Linked DNA regions of Archangium violaceum. The protein of the gene in region 2 binds, or shares a complex with, the protein of the main gene of each other region. Links are inferred from orthologs where the notes say so. Each region holds a gene or a part of one and is shown on either strand. Other genes may lie near its edges. The genes, in order: dnaB and dnaG.

Evidence for each region.
Region 1: the proteins of dnaG (region 2) and dnaB are in contact, whole or in part, in a crystal structure (PDB 2R6A), measured with the Geobacillus stearothermophilus proteins. The link is inferred for Archangium violaceum from one-to-one orthologs. Residues at the interface, in WP_049624496.1 of Geobacillus stearothermophilus: Lys456, Leu457, Leu458, Pro459, Ala460, Asn463, Ala464, Leu467, Leu535, Leu536, Ile537, Ala538, Gln544, Glu545, Asp548, Tyr549, His552; in WP_033016901.1 of Geobacillus stearothermophilus: Ser13, Glu15, Ala16, Gln18, Glu91, Leu92, Asp94, Ala95, Val96, Pro97, Thr98, Ala99, Ala100, Asn101, Tyr104, Tyr105, Ile108.

Annotation. Positions count from the first base shown.
Region 1 is NZ_CP069396.1:4,319,514-4,325,068, forward strand. Bases 2,574-5,555 are described here. They hold dnaB (replicative DNA helicase), read right to left. Parts: upstream 4,761-5,555; coding sequence 3,387-4,760; downstream 2,574-3,386. Other genes in these bases: thiD (bifunctional hydroxymethylpyrimidine kinase/phosphomethylpyrimidine kinase), read left to right, coding at 2,574-3,310; rplI (50S ribosomal protein L9), read right to left, coding at 4,960-5,406; rpsR (30S ribosomal protein S18), read right to left, coding at 5,440-5,555. In the rest of the region: JRI60_RS17875 (hypothetical protein), read left to right, coding at 1-292; JRI60_RS17880 (hypothetical protein), read right to left, coding at 308-958; JRI60_RS17885 (DUF1844 domain-containing protein), read right to left, coding at 955-1,266; JRI60_RS17890 (hypothetical protein), read right to left, coding at 1,271-1,513; JRI60_RS17895 (gamma-glutamyl-gamma-aminobutyrate hydrolase family protein), read left to right, coding at 1,812-2,573; more of thiD, read left to right, coding at 2,570-2,573. UniProt on the Escherichia coli protein: The main replicative DNA helicase, it participates in initiation and elongation during chromosome replication. Travels ahead of the DNA replisome, separating dsDNA into templates for DNA synthesis.
Region 2 is NZ_CP069396.1:9,160,302-9,165,801, reverse strand. The notes cover bases 1-2,927. They hold dnaG (DNA primase), read right to left. Parts: upstream 2,429-2,927; coding sequence 572-2,428; downstream 1-571. Other genes in these bases: JRI60_RS36525 (GatB/YqeY domain-containing protein), read right to left, coding at 2,712-2,927; rpoD (RNA polymerase sigma factor RpoD), read right to left, coding at 1-482. Also shown: more of JRI60_RS36525, read right to left, coding at 2,928-3,173; rpsU (30S ribosomal protein S21), read right to left, coding at 3,261-3,455; JRI60_RS36515 (HEAT repeat domain-containing protein), read left to right, coding at 3,576-5,171; JRI60_RS36510 (GGDEF domain-containing protein), read left to right, coding at 5,239-5,500. UniProt on the Escherichia coli protein: RNA polymerase that catalyzes the synthesis of short RNA molecules used as primers for DNA polymerase during DNA replication.

The DNA.
Region 1 (5,555 bases), 4.8 Mb from region 2 along the record:
TGACCCCCAGGAGTACGAGGAGGTCATGGCCTTTGGTAGGGGCCAGCACGTAGGGGGCGAGCGGCTCCTCTATGACGAGGTGGAGCTGCCCGAGTGCCTGGACGGGGAGTTCGACGACGAGGCCTTCGCGCGGATGCAGGCCCGTTGGCCGCTGGGCCACCTGGCGTGGGTGTACGGGGTGGAGCGGGACCTGCTGCTGGAGCTCCACCGCGTGCCGACGACCCGGCTGAAGCTCAACGGCACGGAGTCGGAGCCCCCCCTGGAGCACCTGCTCAGGGGCATCGCGGCGTAGGGCCCCGGGGGCTTCTCAGTCCTCTTCCTCGGCGAGGTGGCCGTCCTGGGCGCTGACGGCCTGACGGACGCGCTCGCTGCGGAAGTACTGGCCGAGCAGGGCGAAGGTGCCGGCGACGAAGGCCGTCTGCAGCACCGTGCTGCCCGACATGAGCAGGGGCACGGTGGCCTTCACCTGGGCGGCCATCTCGGGCTCCTTGAACTCGGGCAGGGTGCTCATGGCCTCGGCCATGGCGATGCCCATGCGCCTGGCCACCACCATCCACTGGGCGCCGTCGATGGTGCGCAGGAAGGCGGCGGCGATGGCGGCCCCTCCGAGCAGCCGGCGCATCCGCCCCAGGGGGAGCCCGTCGGGCCGGAGCAGCCGGCCGGCGGACACGAAGACCAGGGCGCACGCCACCGAGAGCGCCCCCAGCACGAGCGAGCGCGGCTCGCGCATGGGCTCGAGCGCGGCGAACTGGGCCTCGAAGGCGCGCTCGGTGACGGCCTTGTCGGCCATCAGGGTGATGCGCGGCTCGCTGGACTCCTTCAGCTCCGAGAGATGGCCCAGGCCCAGGGCCTCGCTGAGGGCGAACAGCCCGGTGAGGCTGGAGAGCACCAGACACACCGCCGCCGCGAAGCGGACGCCTCGCGGCAGGCGCTGAGAGGAGGAGGCCGGGGAATTCAACGCTTGTTCGCCTCCACGAAGCGGATGCGCAGATCGGCCAGGAGGTTGTCGAAGAGCTGCTTCTCCTCGGGCGTGAGGTTGCCGCGCGTCTTGTCGTGCAGCATCCCCAGCAAGTCCAGGCTCTGGCGAGCGAGCACCAGGTCCCGCTCGGCCTTGCCCGTCTCCGGATTGGGCGCCTCCCCCAGATGGATGAGGGCGCTGGAGGCCAGGCCGATGAGGAAGGTGCTGAAGGTAATGGGGGCCTCGGACGCGGTGGATCGCGCCTCGCCCTTCATCACGAACGTCTCTCCGCGCTTCTCCTCGCTCATGACGTTACTCGGCCGCCTCGTTGTCCTCGTCCTCGTCCTCGTCCTCGTCGCCCTCGTCTTCGTCCTCGAAGTCCTCGTCGTCCTCGAGCTCGTCGTGCATCACCGTCTCCACCGGCACGGACTTCTCGGCCGCGTCCGGCAGGGACTCGATGTGGCGCTGGTACGTCTTCTCGTCCACCACACCCGAGCGCAGGTAGCGTTCGACCGTGCGTTTGTCGAGGTACTTGGGGTCGGTCGGATTGGCCATGGTTCAACTCCTCGGAATCTCTTGGAAAAGGGCGCGCCACCTTATAGCAGGGCTACCCTCTGTCAACGCCGCTAAACCCCCACCCGTCTCCAGAGCCGATGAACGCCCCTGCCACACCGTCCCTTCCCCGAGGACCGTCCGTCCTCCGCGATCACACCGTCCGCCCCGGGCTCGCCTGGGTAGCGGCGGTGGTGCGCCTGCCCGCAGGAGGGGCGAGGGGGACTCCTCCGAGGGCAAGCCGCCTGTCCGCTGCTTTTGACAGGGGCTCGCGGGGGGCTAGCCTCCCGGGCGGAGACGCATGACGCACAAACCTCATGGCCAGGCCCCCCGCCGGCCGAACATCGGCATCACCCCCGACTACAGCGCCAATCGGCCCGACTCGCCCTTCCCGTACTACGAGCTGAAGGTGCCCTACGCCGACGCCGTGCTGCGCGCCGGGGGTCTGCCCTTCGTGCTGCCTTACTCGGACGACCTGGCGTGCGTGGACGCGTACCTGGATCGCATCTCCGGGCTCGTCGTCACCGGCGGCGCCTTCGACATCCCTCCCGAGGCCTATGGCGAGACGGCCCGTGAGGGCATGGGGCCACTGAAGGTCTCGCGAACGGCCTTCGAGACGGCCCTGATGCGCGGGGCCCTCAAGCGCAACATGCCCGTCCTGGGCATCTGCGGGGGCATGCAGCTGCTCAACGTGGTGCTGGGTGGAACGCTGCACCAGGACATCGGCCGGGAGGTTCAAGGCGCGCACGAGCACGAGCAGAAGCATGACCGGACGCAGCCTCAGCACCCGGTGGACGTGCGCGAAGGAACCTTGCTGGCCGAGGCCGTGGGCCGGGGTCAGTTGATGGTGAACTCGACGCACCACCAGGCCGCCCGGCGCACCGGGGAGCGGGTGGTGGTGAGCGCCGTGTCGCCGGATGGGGTGGTGGAGGCGATCGAGTGCGCCCAGTACGCCTTCGCCCTGGGCGTGCAGTGGCACCCGGAGCTGATGCTCAACACGGTGCCCGCCCACGTGGGTGTCTACCGGGCCCTCATCCAGAAGGCGCGCGAGCACCGGCGGTGAGCGGGCCTCCGCGCATCCTGCTCTGCGCCGGCCATGAGCCCACCGGCCGCGCGGGGTTGCTGGCGGATCTGTCCGCGGTTCGGGCGCTGGGCGGTGCTCCGGTGGCCGTCCCCTCGGCGCAGACGGCGCAGGGTAGGGGGACGTTCCTGTACCGGCCCACTCCGGCCCTCGTGCTGCGGGCCCAGGTGACCGCGGCCCTCGAGCTGGGACCGTTGCATGCCGTGAAGCTGGGGCAGGTGCCTGGACCCGCGTTGTTGGGGGCGCTTCGCGAGTCGCTCCTCGGCGTGGACGCGTGGTGGGTCGTGGACCCCGTCGTGCGGACGTCGAGAGGTGAGGTGCTCTCGAAGCTGACGCCTCGGCACTATCTGGCACTCGCGGGGCCGAAGGTGGTTTTGACTCCGAACCTCGACGAGGCCGCGTGGCTGCTCGGCGGGGGCGAGGTCCGCACCGTGGCCGAGGCCCTCGAGGCGGGCAGGGCCCTGATCGCGCACGGTTTTGGCGCGGTGTTGGTCAAGGGCGGGCATCGGGCCACGGGCGCGGTGGATGTGCTGTGTCTGCCTCGCCGGGACGTGGTGCTGGAAGGGGTGCGGCTCGCGCGCCCTCCAGAGCGCCGGGGCTCGGGGTGCCGGCTGGCCTCGGCCCTCGCCGTGGAACTGGGGCGGGGGAGGGGGCCTTTGAGTGCGGCTCGACGTGCCAAGTCCTATGTGACTCGGTATCTGCGGACCGGTCGGGACTGAGTTGGCAACACGGAGGGCTTATACCCTCACCCCGTCCCTCTCCCAGAGGGAGAGGGGTTGATGAACAGCGGGGGCTCTATTCGACTCGGGCCCGGCTCTCGAATCGCGTGTACTCCGCGAGGAAGATCAGATCGATCTCTCCGATCGGGCCGTTACGTTGCTTGGCCACGATGAGCTGCACCGGAATCGCCGAGCTCGTTCGCTGCTCTCCTCCGCCCCCCTCCGCGTCCGTCTGGTCCTCACGGTGGATGAACATCACCACGTCCGCGTCCTGCTCGATCGAACCCGACTCGCGCAGGTCCGAGAGCATCGGCTTGCCTCCCTTGCGCTCCTCCACCTTACGGCTCAGCTGCGAGAGCGCGATGATCGGCACCTCCAGCTCCTTCGCCAGCTGCTTGAGCGCACGGGAAATCTCCGCCACCTCCAGCTGACGGCTCTCCACCCGGCCCTTCTGATGCATCAGCTGGAGGTAGTCGATGATGATCAGCGACAGCCGTGGATCCCTCTGCTTGAGCCGCCGCGCCTTGGCGCGCAGATCGAACGGGGACAGGCCACCCGAGTCGTCGATGTAGATGGGCGCGTTGTAGAGCTTGCCCGCCATCTCCTGGAACTTCTCCTCGTCATGCGCCGTGAGCCGCCCACCACGCAGCTTCTTCATGTCCACGCGCGCGCACGACGCCAGCAGACGCATCAACAGCTGGTCCGAGGGCATTTCCAGGCTGAAGATGGCCACCGCCCTGGCGTCATCCGCCAGCGCCGCGTGCGTCGCCATGTTCATGGCGAAGGACGTCTTTCCGCAGCCAGGACGCGCCGCGAGGATGATCAGCTCGCCCGCATGCAGGCCCGTGAGCTGGTTGTCCAGGTCCACGTAGCCCGTGGACAGGCCCGTGATTCCCGTCGACGCCGCCTTCATCTTGTCGAGAAGGTCCAGCGTGTGCTCCATCAGGTCGCTGACGGGCCTCAGGTCTCCCTCGCGCTTCTTCTCCGCCAGGAGGAAGACCTTGCGCTCCGCCTCGTCCAGCAGCACCTCCAGCTCGCCCGTCTCCTGGCTCGCGAGATCTTGGATCTCCCTCCCCACTCCCGCCAGCCGCCGCCGGATCGCCTGGTCCTTCACGATCTTCGCGTACTGGATGACGTTGCCCGGGACCGGCACCACCTGGTCCAGGCTCATCAGGTACGCCGGGCCGCCCACCGCCGCCAGCTGCCCCAGTACCTTCAACTCCTCGGCCAACGTCAGGTGATCCACCTGCCGCGACGAGCCGTCCAGCTTGATCATCGCCGCGAAGATCTGCGCGTGCGCCGGACTGGCGAAGTCGTCCGTGCTCACCACCTCCGCCACGCTGGCGATGATCGTGTTGTCCGCGAGCACGGCTCCCAGCACCGCGCGCTCGGCGGCGAGATCCTCGTGGGACCGCCGCCCTCCTGTCCGAATGTCGAGGATGTTGTCCATGGATGTCCCGCCAGTCTACAGGCCTGTAGCTCAGGCTGGCAGCTGCGTCTGACACACACAGCCCCGCCTCCGGCTCTCTCCCGCAAATGCAAGGGCCGCCCGGGAGTTGATTCCCGGACGGCCCTGGTACTTCACGGTCTGTTCACGGTGACGGATACCCTCACCCCGACCCTCTCCCAGCGGGAGAGGGAGTGGGGGCTCAGGCCTCCGGCGCGACCTCGACCTTGATCTTCGCCACCACGTCGCGGTGCAGCCGCAGCTCCACCTCGTACTGACCCGTCGCCTTGATGGGCTCGGGCAGGTGGATGTGACGGCGATCCACCGTCTGACCCTGCGCGGCCAGCGCCTCGGCGATGTCCAGCGCCGTGACGGAACCGTACAGCTTGTCCTGCTCACCCACCTTGCGGCGGATGGTGGCCTTCACCGCGCCGATCTTCTTGGCCTGCTCCTCGGCCGCGCCCTTCAGCTTCGCGTTGCGCGCCGAGATGACCGCCCGCTCGTGCTCGAGCTGACGCACGTTCTGCTCGGTGGCCAGCACCGCCAGCTTGCGCGGCAGCAGGTAGTTGCGGCCGAAGCCGTCCTTCACCGTCACGAGCTCACCGGACTTGCCCAGGTTCGTGACGTCCTCACGAAGAATGACCTTCATGTTGATGTCTCCGTTGGTACGTGGGGCGGCCGGTCAGCCGACCATCGCGTTGTAGGGAAGCATCGCCAGACCGCGGGCGCGCTTGATGGCCGTGGCGATCTCGCGCTGGTGCTTGGCGCAGTTGCCGGAGATGCGGCGGGGGATGATCT
Region 2 (5,500 bases):
ACGATCTCGATGTCGTTGTCGCCGAACATGCTCATCACGTCGTCGATCTGATCCGACGACACGATGTCCGCGGGCAGGGCGTCATTGACCTCGTCGTAGGTGAGGAAGCCCTTCTCGCGACCGGCGGCCAGGAGATCCTTGACCTCCTTGCGGTCCGCGATGGGCTCCTCGTCCACCTCGTCCTCCACGGCGTCCGGATCGACCTCGACGGCGGCGGCAGCCTCCTCCGCGGCCTCCTCGGGATCGACGTCACCGTCGTCCACCTGCGTCACGGCCTTGCGCTTCTTGAGCGTCTCGGTGGCCTTCTCGGCCGCGGCGGCCTTCTCGTTCTTGTCGGCCTTCTTGGCGGACACGGCGTTGGCGTCGGCGGTCTCGGTACCCTTGGCCGCGGCGTCCTCCGGCTTCTTCTTCTTGCGGATCTCCGGGGCCACCTTCTTCTTGGGCTTGACGGCCACCTTCGAGGAGGGCTTCTGCGTCGGCATTCGGGTACTTCTCCTTGGAAAAACAGGGACCTGGCCTGGAGCGAGCCGGCCGATCTATCGCAAAGTGGAGGATTCTTACAAACGCGAACTCAAACCGGTTGCATCGGTGTCTTTGTTCCCGGGGGAGGCGGGCGGATTTCCTCTTCCACCCTTTTCTTCAGTGCGAGCAGCTCGATTCGCTGTGCGAGAAGGCGCCGGGTCTCCTCTGACAGGTCATGGGCGCCGACCGTCTGGCGGGTGGTGCGCTCGATGTAGGACAACTGCTCGCGGATGCGGCGGAGGATGAGGTTCCGGCAGACGAGCAGGAACGTATGCTCGAGGGCCGAGCCGCCTTCCGGCAGCTGGCGCCAGGCGGCCTCCAGGGCCCGTTTGACGGTGTCGTGGGCCTCGAAGAGGGCGTCCCCGGCGCCGATGCCGGAGGTGGCCTGGGCGAGCGCCATGCGCAGGCCGGGGTGGGCCAGCTCGTCGCAGACGCGGAAGATGTCGCGGGCCACCAGCCGGGGCTCGCGCAGGGCGGCGGCCACGTACATGGCCTCCAGCGCGTCCGGGGGCTTCACAGGGGGCGGGCGGGGCGCCGCGGGGGCCGCTCCCCGGGCAGGCGGCCCGTTGGGACGGCCCGGTGCGTGGGACGCCTCCTGGCCGGGCTTGGGGACGGGCTTCACCTGGGGAGGCGCCTTGCCGCGCAGCGTGGTCTCCAGCTCGGCGGCGGGCAGCCCACACCAGCCGCTCAGCGCGGTGAAGAAGGCCGAGCGCACCAGCCCCACCGGCAGCTGGGCCGACACGGGCTTGAGCCGCTCCAGCGCGGCCATCTTCTCCTCGAAGGAGGCCTCCTTCCCCTGGGGCAGGACGGTGAGGAAGACGTGGTGGGTGAGGGGACGGGCCTCGGCCAGCAGGCGCTCCAGGCCCGTGGCGCCCTCGCGGCGGATGAAGGTGTCCGGGTCGTCGCCCTGGGGCAGCAGGGCCACCTTGGCGGCCGCTCCCGCGGCCAGCAGGGGGCCGGCCAGACGCTCCACGGCGGCCAGACCCGCCTGGTCTCCGTCCAGCAGGAGGAAGAGCTCCCGGGCCTCGGCGCGGCCGAGCACCTTGAGGTGGCCGGGGGTGAGGGCGGTGGAGCACAGCGCCACCGTGTGCTTCACCCCCTCCTGGTGCAGCGCGATGCAGTCGAAGTACCCCTCCACGAGGACGGCGGCCTTGCGGCGGCGGATCTCATCGCGCGCCTGGTCCATGCCGAAGAGGGTCTCGCTCTTGTTGTAGAGCCGGGACTCGCGGGAGTTCAGGTACTTGGGGCCCTCCTCCGCGTCCACCAGCCGGCCGCCGAAGGCGATGGGGCGGCCCTCCGGGGCGCGGATGGGGATGATGAGGCGGCTGCGGAAGAAGTCGTAGTAGCCGTCGCCCTTCTGGCGCTTGGAGATGAGGCCCGCGTTGAGGCCCCAGTCGATCATCCCCACCTTGGCGAGCCGATCCGCCAGCGAGGTCCACGCGGCCGGGGCCCAGCCCAGCCCGAAGGCGCGGGCGGTGTCCTCGCTGATGCCGCGGCTGGCGAGGTAGTCGCGGGCGCGGCGCCCCTCCTCCTCCCACAGGAGCGTCCGGAAGTGCTCGGCCGCCTGGTCGGTCACGTCCTTGAGCTGCTGCCGCTCCCGGGCACCGGGGTCCTGCGCCGCCTCCAGGTCCACCCCCACCTCGCGGGCCAGGTCCCTCACCGCGTCGATGAAGGTCTTCCCCAGGTAGCGCTGGACGAAGGACACGGCGTCGCCGCTGGCCCGGCATCCGTGGCAGAAATAGAAGCGCTTCTCCGGGACGACATAGAAGGAGGGCGTCTTCTCCTGGTGGAACGGGCAGCGGCCCTTGTACTCGCGGCCGGCCTTCTTCAGCTCGACGTAGCGCGAGACGAGGTTCACCAGGTCCACCCGCTCGAGGACCTCCTGGATCTTGTGCTCGGGGATCACAGCCACCCCCTCCGCCCGGCGTGGCCGGACCGACATGGCCCGCGTGCCAGCCCCAGCGGACGAGTATGGGGCGCTCCCCTGACACACGGGGGTCGCGCACCCGGGGCAGGAGGGACGATGTAGGTCCAGCTCGGGTCGGAGGTGTTCAGTGGGAGGGCCATTTCCGGCGCTTCGGGGGCCGCCCGGAACCTGGGCGGGAAGTCAACCGGAATACCCTTAATGGCCGATCAGCGGCCGGGCAAGTTCTCAAGAACCCGCCCGGCGCCGTTCGAGGCCAGAAACGTCAGGACAGCTTGGACAGCTGACTCTTCACTTCCTCGGAGATGGCGCGGCCCTCGGCCCGGCCCTGCAGCTTGGGCGAGAGGAGCTTCATCACCGCACCCATGTCCTTGGCGCTCTTGGCGCCCGCCTGGGTGATGGCGGCCTGGACCTCGGCGCGCAGCTCGTCGGCGGACAGCTGCTTGGGCAGGTAGTTCTGGAGGACGGAGATCTCCTGCTCCTCCTTCTCGGCCAGCTCGGGGCGGCCGCCCGTCTTGTACTGCTCGACGGAGTCGCGGCGCTGCTTGATGAGGGTGCCGATGACCTGAAGGATGGCGCCCTCGTCGAGGGGGCCGGTGGCGCCGGGCTCCACTTCCTTGTACTTGATGGCGCTCTTGAGCATCCGCAGGACGCTGGTGTGCAGCTCGTTCTTCGACCGCATCGCGTCCTTGAGGTCGGCGTCGATGCGCTCTCTCACGGTGGCCATGACAGGGCTCCAGGAATGTGTGGGAAGGGTGCTACAGGGACGAGAGCCAGGGCGCGAACTGACGCGGCCCCGGCTCCCGCGGGGGCGCTAGTACGTCTTGCGCGCCTTCTTCACCGCGCGCTTCTTGGCCGCGAGAGCCTTCTTCTTCCGCTTCACGGAAGGCTTCTCGTAGTGCTCGCGCTTACGGATCTCGGAGAGGATACCAGCCTTCTCGGTGGCCTTCTTGAAGCGCTTGAGGGCGCTCTCGATGGACTCACCATCCTTCACTCGAATGCCGGGCATGCCTGTCACCTCCTTCCGCGTGCGCTAGATGTTAGGGGGCGCCGATATGACGCAGCGGGCGTGAAAACGCAAGGACACCCGCAGAAAAGGGCTTGCCGGGTAGGCTAAAATAGACCCTCCGTGACCCCCGCCCTCTTCCTCGTCCTGTTCTTGTCCGCCGGTCAGCATGGCGGCCAGGGTGCGCTCGGTTGCTGGACATCCTGCCAGAGGCACGTCCAGGACTCCGCCCTTCGCACCCAGGTCTGCAAGCTGTGCGTCACCTCCGGCCGCTCCGATGCCTGGGTGATGGAGCTGGGCAAGAAGCCCGGTCTCCAGGCGGCGGCGGCGCTGAAGTCGGCCCTCTCCGACCCGGACTGGCGGATCCGGTGGGGGGCCCTGCGGGCCCAGGCGAAGGTCCGGGGCTTCACCGAAGCGCGCGTGCTGGCCGACTGGGTCGCCGATGCCCCAGCCAAGGAGGAGGTGCTCGTCTGTCTCACCGCCGCACGGGCCGCCGCGGAGACGGGCCGCTCCACCGCCTCCTTGCTGAAGGAGGCCGGGAGCAGGGGCGGGGAGGCAGCCGCCCGGATCTGGGCCCGTCGGGACGCCATCCGGCAGGCCTTGGAGGTGGAGGTTTACGCCGAGAACGCCTCGCTCCGGGGGGAGGCGCTCGCCCACCTCGCCACCTTCCTCGGCCAGCCACCCGCCCGGGTGCTGCTGAAGGCCATGGAGGGGCGCCCCGAATCCGCCGACGAGGCCCCCGCCTCCGCGCTCCTCCTGGTGGCCGACAAGCAGGGCACCTCGGTGGGGCGGATGCTCCTCCAGGAGGCGAAGCCGGCGGACCAGGTCCTCATCAACCGCCTCTTCGCCGTCTACTCCCAGCACCTGGAGAAGCTTCAGAAGGGGCTCTCCTCCGCCGACATCACGGAGCGGCGCGGCGCCGTGCAGTCGCTGCGGCGCTACGGCCCGCTGGCGCAGCGCGAGCTGGAGCGCGCCCTGGGGGATACGGAGGTGCTGGTGCGCCGGCAGGCGGCGCGCGGGCTCGCCGAGCTCGAGGGCCTGCCGCTGATGGAGGCCGCCGCCCGGCGGCTCCGCGCGGACGGGGCCACGCCGGCCGTCCAACGCACGTGGTTGCAGGTGGCCGCGACCGACAAGGGCTGTGAGCCCTTCCTCCTGGAGGTGGCGCGCGACACGCGGCTCCCCGCGGAGACCCGAGGGGAGGCGGTGGGCCAGCTCTCCGATTGCGCCGGTGGTGGCAAGCGCCGCTTCCAGGTGCTGACTCCCTTCCTCCAGGACTCGCAGGCGCTGGTGCGGGCCGGGGCGGTGCGGGCGCTCGCCGTGCCGCACTCGCCCGAGGGAGACAAGGCCCTCGCCGCCGCGCTCGGGGACTCCGCGCCGGAGGTGGTGGTCGCCGCCCTCGACGTGGTGGGCCAGCAGCGCCAGGTGGGGCAGGCGGAGGCCGCGGTGGTGCTGCTCGGCTCCGAGCACCCCACCGTGCGCGAGGCCTCCGCCCGGACGTTGGAGTGGATCGGCCGGCCCCAGCACGTGAAGCCCCTCGCCCAGACGCTGCACGAGGACAGCGTGCCCGCGGTGCGCGTGGCCGCGGCCCGGACGCTGGGCGTGCTGGGGGGACCCTTCGCCGCCTCCGCGCTCAGTCAGGCCCTCTCGAAGGACCCGGACTCCCACGTCCAGCACGTGGCGCGGCGAGGACTGGAGCGGCTTGGCTTCAACCCTCCCTGAGCGGCTCGCGCGCCCCTTGCGGGCCGTTCAGGTACGTCGCTATGGTACGAGGTCTGGAGAGGTGGGAATGAGGATTACACGAGCCATCGTCATCGAGCCGGGTACCGCCGGGCGCCGCAAGCTGAAAGAGGGACTGGAGAAGGCGGGACTCGGGGTGTCCGCCGTGGCGGGGTGGGAGGAGGCAGAGGGGAGGGCCCAGCTGGTGGTGCTGGGGCCCACGGTGGAGCGGCCGGCCCAGGTGGCGCGCGCGGTGCGGGAGCGGCTTCCCCAGGCGCTGCTGCTGGCCGCCCAGGAGACGCCCGGGAAGGCCAGCTTCGCGGAGGGCATCC